DNA from 3 places in the Kitasatospora sp. NPDC094028 genome. Region 3 is predicted to be linked to each of the others. Evidence: riboswitches for the same ligand, from Rfam matches in the RefSeq annotation. Region 3 holds a riboswitch; each other region holds the start of a gene.
The links. Region 3 has a riboswitch for cyclic di-AMP ahead of ACPC54_RS41490 (transglycosylase family protein). Riboswitches for the same ligand answer to the same signal wherever they lie in the genome.

Region 1 (4,697 bases), on a different contig from region 3:
GGAGCCCGGGCCGGTGCGCAGCATCAGCAGCACCCCGGCGGCGCACAGCAGCGGGCCGATGGTCAGCGGCAGCCGCGGGCCGATCCGCTTGCCGAGCCGCCCGGCGCGGGCGGACAGTGCGAGCATCAGCACCGTGATCGGCACCAGCGCGAAGCCGGATACCAGCGGCGAGAACCCGGCCACGATCTGCAGCTGCACCACCAGCAGGAAGAACACCCCGCTGAACGCGGCGTAGACGCACAGCGTGACCAGGTTCACGGCGGTGAACAGCCGGGCGGAGAACAGGCCGAGTGGCAGCATCGGGTCCGGCGTGCGGCGCTCGACCACCAGGAAGGCGGCCCCGAGCAGCAGGCCGAGCGCGCCGGAGATCCAGACCGTGGGGGACAGGCCCTCGCCGGCGGCGGTCAGCGCGTAGGTGAGCGCGCCGAGGGCGAGCGCGGCCAGCAGCGCGCCGGTCACGTCGAAGCGGCCGCTCGCGCTCTCGTCCCGGCTCTCCGGGACGAACCGGGAGGTGACCGCGATCACGGCGGCGGCCAGCGGCAGGTTCAGCAGGAAGATCCAGCGCCAGCCGGGGCCGTCCACCAGCCAGCCGCCGAGGAACGGCCCGACCGCGGCGGACACGCCGCCCAGGCCGGACCACAGGCCGACCGCCGGCGAGCGGTCGTCCGGATGGAAGACGGCCTGGAGCATGGCGAGCGAACCGGGGGTCAGCAGGGCGCCGCCGATGCCCTGGACGGCGCGGGCGGCGATCAGCACCTCGATGTTCGGCGCGGCGGCGCAGGCCGCGGAGGCGGCGGCGAACCAGACCACGCCGAGCAGGAACACCCGGCGCCGGCCGTACCGGTCGCCGAGCGCGCCGCCGAGCAGGATCAGCCCGGCGAGGGTGAGCAGGTAGGAGTTGAGCGTCCACTGCAGGGACGCCAGCGAGGCGCCGAGATCGGCGCCGATGCGCGGCAGCGCGACGTTGACGACCGTCCCGTCGAGCATCGCCATGCTGGAGCCGAGCACCGTCGCCAGTAGTACCCAGCGACCCTGCGCGGTGCCCAGGCGCAGGGTGCCGGCCTCGGAGGTGGCCACGGTCCGATCCTGGGCCCCCGGGGGCGTGCGTGACAAGGGTCACCGGGCGGTGTGTCGACGGCGACGCGGGGTGTCCGGGCGGCTGCGGTGCGTGGCCGAGTTCGGCGCAGGGTCGTGGATCAGTGGCGCCCGGTGAATGGATTGTGCACGCACGGTACGGCAGCTCGTGCGGAGGGTCACCGGCGGCCCCCTGCGGGCCCGTCCTTCGGGAGATCGACATTGCTTCACCCGAACGGATGGGTTTTAGTTCAGCGACCGCCCGGCCAGCCCGGACGGATCCGCCGGGTGGAACGCCGAGTCCTGCCGCTGCCCGGTGGCTCGCACTGAACTCTGTACGGCAGGAGCGGGGGACCCACAGGTAAGTCGCCGGACCAGTGATCCGCGCCTCGACGCGCGGACGGCCAGGGCCGGCTTGGGGTGAAGCCGCACATGCGGCCGGGCAACTCCAGCCCGAACCCGACAGCTCACCTCGCAGGCGTCGGAGAGGACACTTCCATGCCTGCTCAGGCTCGTCGTATCACCCTGCCCCGCGCCGCCCGGATCGGCATCGCCACCGCGGTCACCGGGGTCTCCTTCGCCCTCCCGCTGGTCACCGTGGTGAGCGCCCAGGCCCACACCGCCCCCGCCGCGCACCACGTCGCCGCCGCCGCGGCCGTGGCCCGGCCGGCCGCCCCGGCCGCCGCTTCCGCTGCCGCCGCGGACGAGAACTACCGGGTCGTCAGCGGTGACACCCTGTCGAAGATCGCCGACGCCAAGCACGTCCAGGGTGGCTGGCAGGCGCTGTACGAGCGCAACCACGCGGTCGTCGGTGCCAACCCGAACCTGATCTTCCCGGGCCAGCAGCTCGTCGTCGCCGGCCACGCCGCGGCGCCGGCCGCCCCCGCTGCGCCGGCCGCCCCGGCCGCTCCGGCCGAGAAGCCCGCCGCGCCGGCCGCCAAGCCGCAGGCCTCCTCGGTCTCGCAGGACCGGCTCCAGGTCACCACCGAGGCCGCCAAGCCGGCCGCCAAGGTGCAGACCCAGGTTCAGACCGCCGCCCCGGCGCAGGCCGTGACCGCCGCTCCGGTCGCCGCCACCTCCGGCTTCGTCGCGCCGCTGGCCAACCCGGTGCTGGGCGAGGCCTACGGCGTCGCCGGCTCGATGTGGGCCTCCGGCCACCACACCGGCCAGGACTTCGTCGCCTCCACCGGCACCCCGCTGCGCGCGGTCGCCAACGGTGTCGTGGTCAAGGCCGGCAACGGCGGCGCCTACGGCAACGAGGTCGAGATCAAGCTCGCCGACGGCCACTACGCGCAGTACGCGCACCTCTCGGTGATCGGCGTGTCGATCGGTCAGACCGTCACCGTCGGCCAGCAGCTCGGCCTGTCCGGTGCGACCGGCAACGTGACCGGCCCGCACCTGCACTTCGAGATCCGCACCGGTCCGGAGTACGGCTCGGACATCGACCCGGTCGCCTACCTGCGGGCGCACGGCGTCGCGCTGTAACCCTTCCGGGGTTCAGGAACCACCGCCGGTGCGGGGCGAATCGGCCCTCCGGGATGGTCATGTCGGGTGACCGCTCGACCGGATGACCGCCGCACCGGTGGACATGGGCGCGGGACACGCCCAGGCCGGCCCGGCTTCGCGAGACCTTCCTCGCGGAGCCGGGCCGGCCGCTTTCGCGTTCGAGGAGGTCGAACGTGGCGTCAACCCCGGTGTTCCGCACGGTGGCCGGGGCGGGCGGACGGTCCGGGGGCGCGCGATGCTGTCGGGTGGTCAGCGCCCGGCCGGTCCGGCGGGCGGGAACGTCCGGGTGGAGGAGGCCGGATGGCCGTCCGCAGTGGGGGCGCGGTCGCGGTCGCCGTGCTGGGCACCGGCGGCGGGCCGGACGGGATCGTCGCAGAGGCCGTGAACCCGCTGAACGCGCTTCGGGGGGTGGGGAGTTCGGGTGCGGGGGCGGCGGCCGGAGCTGTACGCGCGGCTGGGGCGGGTCGTGCTGGAGGACGCCGTCGAGCGGTGACTACCCGCGGTGTACGGGCAGGCCGTACTCGGCGGCGGTGAGCAGCTCGTGCACCCGGTGGCCGAAGTCCTCGGTGTCGCGGGCGGGTCGGGGGAAGACCAGGCGGACGTCGTGGTGGCCGTCCGGGTGGTCCAGGCGCAGCACCAGGCCGTGGCGGTCCAGGGCGAGCGGGCGGACCTCGGGGCGGCGGGCGAGCAGGGCCGGGTCGAGCAGGCGGGTGAGGACGGCGAGCGCGTCGGGGTGCTCGTCGGCGAAGTGGGTGAGCAGCGCGGCCTCGTGGCCGGCCAGCGGGTCGGGGGTGGCGAGGGCGAGGTCGGCGGCGGTGAGCGCGCCGGTGCCGTACGGGGTGGCGAGGACGGCGTGGGCGACGTCCACGCGCAGGTGGACGCTGAGGCCGTCGTCGGCGAGGTGGGCCAGGTACAGTCGCCCGGCGAGGGTGAGGCGGGCGCGGACGCGGTCCCGGACGGCGACCGGGGAGACGTCGGTGACGTCGAGGACGACGGCGAGGCCGTCGGCGGCGCGGGCGGCGGCCGAGGTGAGCGGGGCGTCGAGCGGGGCGGACAGCCGCAGGCGGGAGCCGTGCACGCTGACCGGGGTGTCCAGGTCGTGCTGCTCGCCGAGGGCGCGGACGGTGAGCGAGGAGGTCGAGCCGAGCAGGCTGAGCGCCCGTTCGGCGGTGGTGGGCTCGGGCGCCTCGGCGTCGCCGGCGGGCAGGGTCATGGCGGACCTCCAGTAAGTTAGGTGAGCCTAACCTAATATTCGCCCGGGGGTGTGGCAAGTGGGCGCGGAGGCCCCGGAGGTGCGCCGAAGGGCCCGGACGCCGTGCGCGTCGGGGCCCTTCGCGGGTGGGTGGTTCAGGAGACGACGGCCTGCGCGTCGATCTCCACCAGCATCGGCTCCTGCGGGAGTTCGACGAAGACGGTGGTCCGGCAGGGCTTCACGCCGCCCGGCCTGACGTTCTCGTCGATGAACTCGGCGTACACCTCGTTCATCAGCGGGAAGTCGGCGCGCTTGGTGAGGTAGACACGGAACATCACCACGTCCTCGATGGTCGCGCCGCCGGCCTCGACGATGGCCTTGACGTTCTCCAGGGTGCGGCGGGTCTGCGCCTTCACGTCGCCGTGGTGGAGGTACTCGCCGGTGGCCGGGTCCTGCGGGCCCTGCCCGGAGACCTGGAGGATCGGGCCCTTGCGGACGCCCTGGGAGAACATCCAGGCCGGGGCGGGGGCGCCGTCGGTGCGGATCTCGACCTTGTCGGACATGGGACTCCTTGGCTGCTCGTGAAGTGACGGTGCGTCAGGTCCGGTCGGGGCGCCCGCAGTCGGCCGACACGGCGCGGGCGGTGGCGAGCAGCTGGGGCAGCAGCTCCAGCACCTGCTCGTACGGGAGGACGACGTCCGGCACCGAGAGGGAGGCCGCGGCGACGACCCGTCCGCTGGCGTCCCGGATCGGGGCGGCCACGCAGTTGATGAACGCCTCGTGCTCGGCGTGGTCCTGCGCCCAGCCCTGGGCGGCGACCTGCTCCAGCTCGGCGAGCAGCGCCTCCGGGGTGGTGAGGGTGCGCGGGGTGTGCGGGGTGAAGTCGATCCCGGCCACCACCCGGCGGCGCTCGGGCAGCGGCAGG
Region 2 (4,697 bases), on a different contig from region 3:
CGCGGGTGGCGCGCTGCTCGGCGTCCCGGGCGTCCTGGGCGGTCATCCTGGCCCGTTCGGCCGCACCCAGGCTGTTGAGCAGCTTCTGCGCCTTGGCGAGCCGTTGCTGGATCTGCTGCTTGCTGTCGGCCAGGGTGCGCCGGGACTCCTCCAGCGCGGCCAGCTTGCCGCCGGCCTCGGTGCGGCGCTGGTCGAGCCCGCGCTGACGGGTGACCAGCTCGTGCAGGGTCTCCTGCTGGCGGGTGGCGGCCTGGCCGAGCGTGCGGGCCCGGGAGAGGTAGCCCTCCGGGTCGCTGGAGAGCATCAGCTGGGCGGTCTGCGCCAGGCCGCCGCCGCGGTACTCGGCGCCGGCCACGGTGGCGAGGTCGCCGCGCAGCTGGTTGAGCTGGTCCTGGGCGGTGGCGATCTCGCTCTGCAGGATCGTGGTCTCGCCCTGGAGCCGCCGCTGGGCGTCCTGCGCCGCGTTGTACTTCTCGGACGCCTGCTCGGCCTCGTCGTACAGCCGCTCCACCTGCACCTTGACGTCCTTGCGGTCGGGCGCGTCCGGGCCGCCGGGGGCGGCCTGCGCGGAGCCGGCGGTCGCCACCCCGAGGGCGGTGGTGGCGGCCGCGGTCAGCACCAGCGCGCGGGCGAGCAGTTGGGAACGGCGATGCACGGGCATGGCGGCGGCGGCTCCAATCCTGCGGCGCGGCCCCGCCGCCGCACCGGAACGGGCGGCTCTGGAGCGGGGGTCCGGTGGCAGACGTTAGCGAGTCCGGGCAATCGAGTCCAAACCCCCACCGGTCCGAATATTCGCCCCCTAATCGGACATCAGGACGAGCCGCCGGCAAAGCCGCAGGCCCGGCCTCCCCTGGGGAAGACCGGGCCTGACGGAGGCTGCGCGGGATCAGACCCGCACGATGGAGGAGAGCGGCATGTTGGAGACCGCCTCGTAGCGCACCACGGCGCCCGGCTTCGGCGCGTGCAGCACCTGGCCGTTGCCGGCGTAGATGCCGACGTGGTGGGCGTCGCCGAAGAAGATCAGCAGGTCGCCCGGCTGGGCCTGGGACAGGTCGGAGCCGATCCGGGTGCCGGCGCCGGCCTGCTCCTGCGAGGTGCGCGGCAGCGAGACGCCGGCCTGGTTGAAGGCCCACTGCATCAGGCCGGAGCAGTCGAACGAGCCCGGGCCGGTGGCGCCGTAGACGTACGGGCTGCCGAGCTTGGAGGCGGCGTACTGGAGCGCCGCGGCACCGTGCGAGCTGCCGGGGGCGATCACGGGGGCCGGGGCGGAGAGGTCGCTGCGGCTGCTGTCGCGCGAGGCGCGGTCGGGGGTCGACTGCGCGGGCTTGGCGGCGTCCGCCTTGGCCTTGGCGTCGGCGGCGGCCTTCGCCTCGGCGGCGGCCAGCTGCTGGCGCTCCTGCTCGGTCAGCGTGTTGAGCAGGTCCTGGGCCGCCTTGAGCTTGCCCTGGACCTCCTCCTTGTCCGACTTGAGCTGCTTGGTGGTGGACTCCAGCTCGTTGAGCTTGCCCTGGGCCTCGTTGCGGTCCTGGTCGAGCTTGCGCTGCTGGTCCTGGAGTTCCTTCAGCTGGTTCTTCTGGGTGCCGCCGACCTGGTTCAGGGTGCCGGCCTGGCTGAGGAAGGTGTCCGGGCTGGAGTTGAACATCAGCTGGACGGTGGGCGATATGCCGCCGTTGCGGTACTGCTCGCCGGCGATCTCGGCGAGGCCGCCCTGCAGGTCGGTGACCTGGCCCTGCTGCCGCGCGATCTTGTCCTGCAGGCCGGAGACCTGCTTCTGCAGCTCCTGCTGCTTCTCCTGCGAGGCGTTGTACTTCTCGGTCGCCTGCTCGGCCTGCTCGTTGAGCTTGTCGACCTGCTCCTTGACCTGGTCCTTGGTCGGCTGCGGGTCGGCGTGCGCGCCCTGTGCGGACAGGGCGACGGCAGCGGCGGCGACGCCGGTCAGGATCGAGACGCGGGCGCGGCCGGCGGGCTTGGGACGACGATGGGACGCCACGAAGGCGGGCTCCTTCTTCCTACGTCCGCCTACCGGGTGAGCTGACGGGTTCGGGCCGGAAGCATGCCCTACGACGCCTCACGGCCGTTCCATCGGCCGACCTGGCGCCGATTCACCCCGGAGGAACGTGGTTCCCCGGCTCCGCTCCACAGCGCCCCCGACCACTGGGCTCCCCTGTCGGGCAGTCGCTTCGACCTGCCCCGCTGTCTCGCGAACTCGACGGAAACCACCGCCGCCACCCAGGCTGGGTGATCGACAGTGCGGTGGTTCGGGTCATGACCCTAGTAACTGGACCGTGATCCGTTCAAATCCTTGTCAGAAAAAAGACGTAAGAATGCCGAAGTTCTTCTGTGAAAATGACCGAAGGTGATCACGTCCACACGCATAGCTGATCGGATTTCACGAATCGGCCAGCCGGGCGGTCACAGCCGAACGCCACCCCCCGGAACGAGGGGTGGCGGGTGTCACAAGCGTTCGGAGCGGCCCTGCGGCCTGCCGGTCCGTCGGCCCCGCGGGCGTCAGACCCGGCGGATGGTGTTGATCGGCATCGCGTCGGCCTTCATCACCTTCACCACGTCACCGGTGTGCGGCGCGTGCACCACCATGCCGTTGCCGATGTACATCCCGACGTGGTGCCGGTCGCTGCCGTAGACCACCAGGTCGCCCGGCTGGGCCTGGTCCAGCGAGGGCACCCGGGTGCCGACGTTGCCCTGCTCCTGCGAGGTGCGCGGCAGCGAGACGCCGGCCTGGCCGTACGCCCAGACCATCAGGCCCGAGCAGTCGAAGGTGCTCGGCCCGGTGGAGCCCCACTGGTACGGCGAGCCCTGCTTGCTCATCGCCTTGGCCACCGCGACGCCCGCGTAGCCGCTCGCCTGCGGCAGCGGGCCGATGTCCGGGCGGTCGGAGCCGCGCGAGGCCCGGTCCACCTGAGCCTGCTGGGCCTTCAGCGCGGCACGGTCGGCGGCGCTGAGCGAGTTCATCAGGTCCTGCGCGGCCTTCAGCTTCTGGTTGACGTCCGCCTTGGCCTGGTTCAGGTCCTTGGTCGTGGAGTCGAGCGAGGCCAGCACCGCGGCCGCCTCGGTCTTCTGCTGGTCCAGCCGGCGCTGCTGGTCCAGCAGCCCCTTGAGCGCCTCGGCCTGACTGTTGCTGGCCTGCTGGACGCTGGACGCCTTCTGCAGGTAGCCGCTCGGGTCGGAGGAGAGCATCAGCTGGACGGACGGGTCGATGCCGCCGGTGCGGTACTGCTCTCCGGCCACCTCGGCCAGACCCGACTTCAGCTGGGTCATCTGGTCCTGGCTGCGCGCCACCTGGTCCTGCAGCTGGTCCGACTGCTTGCGCAGCTGGTCGGCCCGCTCCTTGGCGCCGTTGTACTTCTCGGCGGCCTGCTCCTGCTCGGTCTGGAGCTGGTCGATCTGCTCCTTGACCTGGTCCTTGCTGGGCTGGGGCGCGGCGTGCGCGCCCACCTGGGCCGAGAGGGCGACCGCGGTCGCAGCGGCAGCGGTGAGCACGGAGACCCGTGCGCGACTCGGCTGCTTCGGACGGCGGTGGGAGGCCAAGAGACCGGCTCCTTCTTCCATCGGACTCACCTGTACGAGTGAGAATCCGGAAAATAGGTTTGACGCCAGACCCTAGTGAAGATCTCTGCGTTTCGCCAACCCCCCAATGGCGTGAAACCGGCCTCCGACGCTGACTTCACCAGATCCGCACATGACCGCCATCCGGGCGCTGACCAGGCATCACGCCCTCCGGCCCGGGTCAGGGCCGGGCCAGCCGGTTCAGCAGCAGCACCGAGGCCACCGGGCGCGCGCCCGCCTTCCGCACGCCCTCCGCGACCTCCCGATCGGTGGACACCACCACGACCGGACGGCCCTGCGGCTCGGCCCGCACCAGACGGCGGATCAGCTCGTCGGCCGTCTCCCCGGTCCGGCTGAACCGCACCCGCACCCCGCGCGGCGGCGCCATGATCACCGGAACGTCCAGGTCCTGGCCGTCGAACACACAGGTGACCTCCGCCTGGGTGCGCTGCGCCAGCATCGCCAGCCCGCCCAGCAGCCGGATCCGCTGCTGCTCCAGCGGCAGCGTCGGATAGCCGGTCTTGGTCACGTTGTAGCCGTCCACCACCAGGTGCACCTGCGGGATCGCCAGCAGCTGGTCCAGCAGCGCCGGATCGTCGTCCGCCAGACCCCGCCTGGCCACGTCGTGCGGCGAGGCCGCCCCCGGCACCACCGCCTCCACCAGATCCGCCGGGCGGATCTGCGAGACCGGCAGCGCCAGCTCCCGCTGCAGCCCCTGCGCCGACTGCAGCACCGTGTCCAGCAGCAGCCGCAGCCGCATGTCCTCCACGCTGCGCCCCTCGCGGGCCGAACGGCGGCCCTGCTCGGCGGCGTTCTCCAGCTCCGAGACCCGGTGCCGCAGCCGCCGCGCCTCGCTCTCCGCGGTGCCGCGCTCGGCCGCCGCCTGGGCCTTCACGGACTCCAGCTCCCCCGCCAGCCGGCGCGCCTCGGCCTGCGCCCGGCGGGTGTCGCTCTCCAGCGACCGCACCTTCTTGCGCAGCGACTCGGCCTCCCGCCGGACCTCCTCGGACTCCGCGCGCTGGCGGTCCAGGTCCGCGCGGGCGGTGGCCCGCAGCTCGGCCAGCTCGGCCTGCAGCTTCTCCAGCAGCCGCGCGGACTCCGCGGCCGCACCCTCGGCCCCGGCCCGCTCGGCC
Region 3 (4,697 bases):
GCCGCCGTGGCGGTGCGCTCGGTGGAGTGCCGCTGCGGCGGGACGACCTCGGCGATGGCGTCGCCGACGAGGGCGAGGAGTTCGGCGAGCCGCTCCAGGTCGAGGTGGGCGGGCAGTTCGGCGAGGGAGACGATCCGCTCGCCGTCCGGGCCGGCGACGCAGAACAGGTCGATCGGGCCGAGGTGCTTCTCGGCGGTGTCGACGATGGCGGCGACGTCGCTGGGGCGGCGGACGTCCCCGCTGACGCCGACGACGCGGCAGCCCGTGCGGTCGAGTTCGGCGGCGAGGTCCTCGGCGACGCCGACGTGCTGGTCGGCGATCAGCATCCCGGCGGCGCCGGCCGCGGTGAGCCGGCGGGCGAGGTCGGACCCCGACCCGCCGTCGAGTACCGCGATGACGACGACTGCCCCGGCGACCCGCATGGTCTGCTCCTCCCTGTGGGCGACACCGCACCGGCGCCCACGCGTACTGCGGAGGATCGTAGGCACGACCTGACCCTCCGCAACAGGCATTACCCCGCAGGTGACCAGACTCACGCCCGCCGTAACTCCAAGAGCTGTCCAAGAACCGTGCACGGGCCCGGCACGGGGTGTTGACGCGCGCCTCACGCACGGCTCGCGGGCGGTCCGCGCGCCGTTCACGAGCCCTTCGCGCGCCGCCGGTGGTGGTCGCGAACGCCGCGGCCCGGCCGCGCGCCGCCCACCGGATACCGTCGACCCATGCCTGCTCAGCCCGATGCCACCGCCCCGCAGCTCTTCACCTGGGAGTTCGCCGCCGATCCGTACCCGGCCTACGCCTGGCTGCGCGAGCACGCCCCGGTGCACCGCACCACGCTGCCGAGCGGGGTGGAGGCCTGGTTGGTGACGCGGTACGCGGACGCCCGGCAGGCGCTGGCGGACGGACGGCTGTCGAAGAACCCGGCGCACCATAGCGAGCAGGCGCACCGCACCGGCCGGGTCGGCATTCCGGGGGAGCGGCAGGCGGACCTGATGACGCACCTGCTGAACATCGACCCGCCGGACCACACCCGGCTGCGCCGCCTGGTGTCGAAGGCGTTCACCCCGCGCCGGGTGGCCGAGTTCGAGCCGCGGGTGCAACAGCTCACCGACCGACTGATCGACGGCTTCGCGCAGCGCGGTTCGGCGGACCTGATCCACGAGTTCGCCTTCCCGCTCCCCATCTACGCGATCTGCGACCTGCTGGGCGTGCCGGCCGAGGACCAGGACGACTTCCGGGACTGGGCCGGGATGATGATTCGACACGGCGGCGGCCAACGCGGCGGCGTGGGGCGGGCGGTGAAGCGGATGCGGGCGTACCTGCTGGAGCTGATCCACCGCAAGCGGGCGGACCTCGGGGACGACCTGATCTCCGGCCTGATCCGGGCGAGCGACCACGGCGAGCACCTGACCGAGAACGAGGCCGCGGCGATGGCCTTCATCCTGCTGTTCGCCGGTTTCGAGACGACCGTGAACCTGATCGGCAACGGCACGTACGCGCTGCTGCGCAACCCGGAGCAGCGCCGGCTGCTGCAGGAGTCGGTGGCCCGCGGCGAGAGCGGGTTGCTGGAGACGGGGATCGAGGAACTCCTGCGCTACGACGGGCCGGTGGAGCTGGCGACCTGGCGGTTCGCGACGGAGCCGCTGTCGATCGGCGGGGTGGACATCCCGGTGGGCGATCCGGTGCTGGTGGTGCTGGCGGCGGCGGACCGCGATCCGGCCCGGTTCGCCGACGAGAACACCCTGGACCTGGCCCGGGCGGACAATCCGCACCTGGGCTTCGGGCACGGCATCCACTACTGCATCGGCGCCCCGCTGGCCCGGTTGGAGGGGCGGGCCGCGCTGGCCACGCTGCTCTCCCGGCTGCCGGATCTGCGGTTGGCCGAACGGCCGGAGGAACTGCGGTGGCGGGGTGGCCTGATCATGCGGGGTCTGCGTGAACTTCCGGTCGAGTTCACCCCTGAGATCCGGTCACCTCATGCGCGTTTTGAGACCGCACCACGCTGACGCGCCGTCGCCGGTACGCCGTTGGCGCCGGTGTGAACACGCATCAATCCGGACAAAGCGACGCCGTTGGTAGGCGATTGATCACATGCCGTGATTTCTGTGTGATATCGGTGATATGAGCTTGTGATCGACCTGATGATCTGTCTAGTCTCCCTGGAGTTCGCAGCTGCGGACCTCGTGCGCGGAACGCCGAATCCTGCCCGCCGCGCCACGGGAAACCGACCAGACCCTGGGCAGGGGCGGGGGAACCAGGTTTGTTGCCGTTCCTCCACGGCTTGGGGTGAAGCCGCCCGAGCGGGATCGTCTCCGCGCACGGCGGCCGGGCCACCTCCCGGTCCGAACCCGACAGCTCACCTCGCAGGCGTGCGGAGAGGGACCCTTCATGCTGCTCGTTGGATCTGGCCGTCACCGCCGCCGCACCCAGGCCGAGAAGGTCATCGCCGTCGCCGGTGTGGCCGGTGTCGGGCTCGCGCTGCCGCTCCTCACCGCCGGCGGCGCCGTCGCCGCCCCGGCCTCCAGCTGGGACTCCGTCGCCCAGTGCGAGAGCGGCGGCGACTGGAGCATCAACACCGGCAACGGCTTCTACGGCGGACTGCAGTTCACCTCCAGCACCTGGAAGGCGTACGGCGGCACCGCCTACGCGCCGCAGGCCAACCAGGCCAGCCGGGCGCAGCAGATCACCGTCGCCGAGAAGGTGCTGGCCTCGCAGGGGCCGGGCGCCTGGCCGGTCTGCTCCCAGAAGGCCGGGCTGAGCAAGGGCGGCGCGGCCGCGTCCGTCGACGACTCCTCGGACACCCAGGCCCAGTCGGCCCCGAAGACGCAGGCTCCGAAGGCGCAGGCCCCGAAGGCGCCCAAGCCCGCCGCGAAGCCGGCCCAGCCGTCCGCGCCGAAGCACGCCGCGCCGAAGCAGGCCGAGAAGCCGGTCGACCAGTCGGCCCAGCAGTACGTCCCGAAGCACGCCGCCCCGCGCGCCGACCAGGCCCCGTCCGCGCCGACCGGCCACGACTACACCGTCCGGGCCGGTGACACGCTGTCGAACATCGCCGCCGCCCAGGGCGTGTCCGGCGGCTGGCAGGCGCTGTACCAGCACAACCAGTCGACGGTCGGCGGCGACCCGAACCTGATCATGCCCGGTCAGGTGCTGCACCTCGGCTGACCGGCCGTACCGGAAGGGGGCCGGCCGCACCGGCCCCCTTCGTCCGCAATCGCCCCGATCCGGGCGGACGGGCCGGGTCGCGCAGGTGAACTACCGGTGGGTAGTGGGGCCACACGCTGAGACGGAACCGAGGCCGACGTGGCCCCGCCGGTCCGGGCGGTTAGGCTCTGGTCGTAACGACTCCGCAATCGTCCGGCCGACAGTCACCACCCCGTCAGCCGGACCCTGCTTCCGCAAGGAGATGCCTCGTGCCGTCCATCGATGTCGTCGTAGCCCGTGAGATCCTCGACTCGCGCGGCAACCCCACGGTCGAGGTCGAGGTCGGCCTCGACGACGGCAGCACCGGCCGTGCCGCCGTCCCCTCGGGTGCCTCCACCGGCGCCTTCGAGGCGCTGGAGCTGCGCGACGGTGACAAGAACCGCTACTTCGGCAAGGGCGTCGAGAAGGCCGTCCTGGCCGTCATCGAGCAGATCGGCCCGGAGCTCGTCGGCTACGACGCCACCGAGCAGCGCCTGATCGACCAGGCCATGCTCGACCTGGACGCCACCCCGGACAAGTCCTCGCTCGGCGCCAACGCCATCCTGGGCGTCTCGCTGGCCGTCGCGCACGCCGCCTCCGAGGCCAGCGACCTGCCGCTGTTCCGCTACCTGGGCGGCCCGAACGCGCACGTCCTGCCCGTTCCGATGATGAACATCCTCAACGGCGGTTCGCACGCGGACTCCAACGTCGACATCCAGGAGTTCATGATCGCCCCGATCGGCGCGGAGTCCTTCTCCGAGGCCGTCCGCTGGGGCGTCGAGGTCTACCACACCCTCAAGGGCGTGCTGAAGGAGCGCGGCCTGTCCACCGGCCTCGGCGACGAGGGCGGCTTCGCGCCGAACCTGGACAGCAACCGCGAGGCCCTGGACCTCATCGTGGAGGCCATCGAGAAGGCCGGCTACGTGCCCGGCCGCGACGTCGCGCTGGCCCTGGACGTCGCCTCCTCCGAGTTCTACGAGGACGGCGCCTACCAGTTCGAGGGCAAGGCCCTCTCCGCCGCCGAGCTCATCGAGTACTACGCCGAGCTGGTCGAGGCCTACCCGCTGGTCTCCATCGAGGACCCGCTGGACGAGTCGGACTGGGACGGCTGGAAGGCCATGACCGTCAAGCTGGGCGACAAGGTCCAGCTGGTCGGCGACGACCTGTTCGTCACCAACCCGGCCCGCCTGGCCCGTGGCATCGAGACCGGCACCGCCAACGCCCTGCTGGTGAAGGTGAACCAGATCGGCTCGCTCACCGAGACCCTGGACGCCGTCGAGCTGGCCCAGCGCAACGGCTACCGCTGCATGATGTCGCACCGCTCCGGCGAGACCGAGGACGTCACCATCGCCGACCTCGCCGTCGCCACCAACTGCGGCCAGATCAAGACCGGCGCCCCGGCCCGCTCCGAGCGCGTCGCCAAGTACAACCAGCTGCTGCGCATCGAGGAGATCCTCGACGACGCCGCCGAGTACGCCGGCCGCGGCGCGTTCCCGCGCTTCCGCCACGAGGGCTGACAC

Region 1: linked by a shared signal. The riboswitch ahead of ACPC54_RS27605 (peptidoglycan DD-metalloendopeptidase family protein) and the one ahead of ACPC54_RS41490 (transglycosylase family protein) in region 3 are both predicted to bind cyclic di-AMP.
Region 2: linked by a shared signal. The riboswitch ahead of ACPC54_RS01015 (C40 family peptidase) and the one ahead of ACPC54_RS41490 (transglycosylase family protein) in region 3 are both predicted to bind cyclic di-AMP.

Annotation. Positions count from the first base shown of each region.
Region 1 covers NZ_JBMVFA010000022.1:36,268-40,964, forward strand. Annotated here, with positions in the region: gene ACPC54_RS27600 (MFS transporter) at 1-1,077, opposite strand, end outside; cyclic di-AMP (ydaO/yuaA leader) riboswitch at 1,389-1,570, shown strand; gene ACPC54_RS27605 (peptidoglycan DD-metalloendopeptidase family protein) at 1,573-2,559, shown strand; gene ACPC54_RS27610 (DUF2470 domain-containing protein) at 3,074-3,793, opposite strand; gene ACPC54_RS27615 (RidA family protein) at 3,928-4,335, opposite strand; gene ACPC54_RS27620 (IclR family transcriptional regulator) at 4,370-4,697, opposite strand, start outside.
Region 2 covers NZ_JBMVFA010000001.1:228,753-233,449, reverse strand. Annotated here, with positions in the region: gene ACPC54_RS01020 (C40 family peptidase) at 1-661, opposite strand, end outside; gene ACPC54_RS01015 (C40 family peptidase) at 887-1,990, opposite strand; cyclic di-AMP (ydaO/yuaA leader) riboswitch at 2,001-2,154, opposite strand; gene ACPC54_RS01010 (C40 family peptidase) at 2,509-3,546, opposite strand; gene ACPC54_RS01005 (NYN domain-containing protein) at 3,746-4,697, opposite strand, start outside.
Region 3 covers NZ_JBMVFA010000069.1:1,204-5,900, forward strand. Annotated here, with positions in the region: gene ACPC54_RS41480 (SDR family NAD(P)-dependent oxidoreductase) at 1-422, opposite strand, end outside; gene ACPC54_RS41485 (cytochrome P450 family protein) at 720-2,003, shown strand; cyclic di-AMP (ydaO/yuaA leader) riboswitch at 2,214-2,381, shown strand; gene ACPC54_RS41490 (transglycosylase family protein) at 2,386-3,159, shown strand; gene eno (phosphopyruvate hydratase) at 3,408-4,694, shown strand.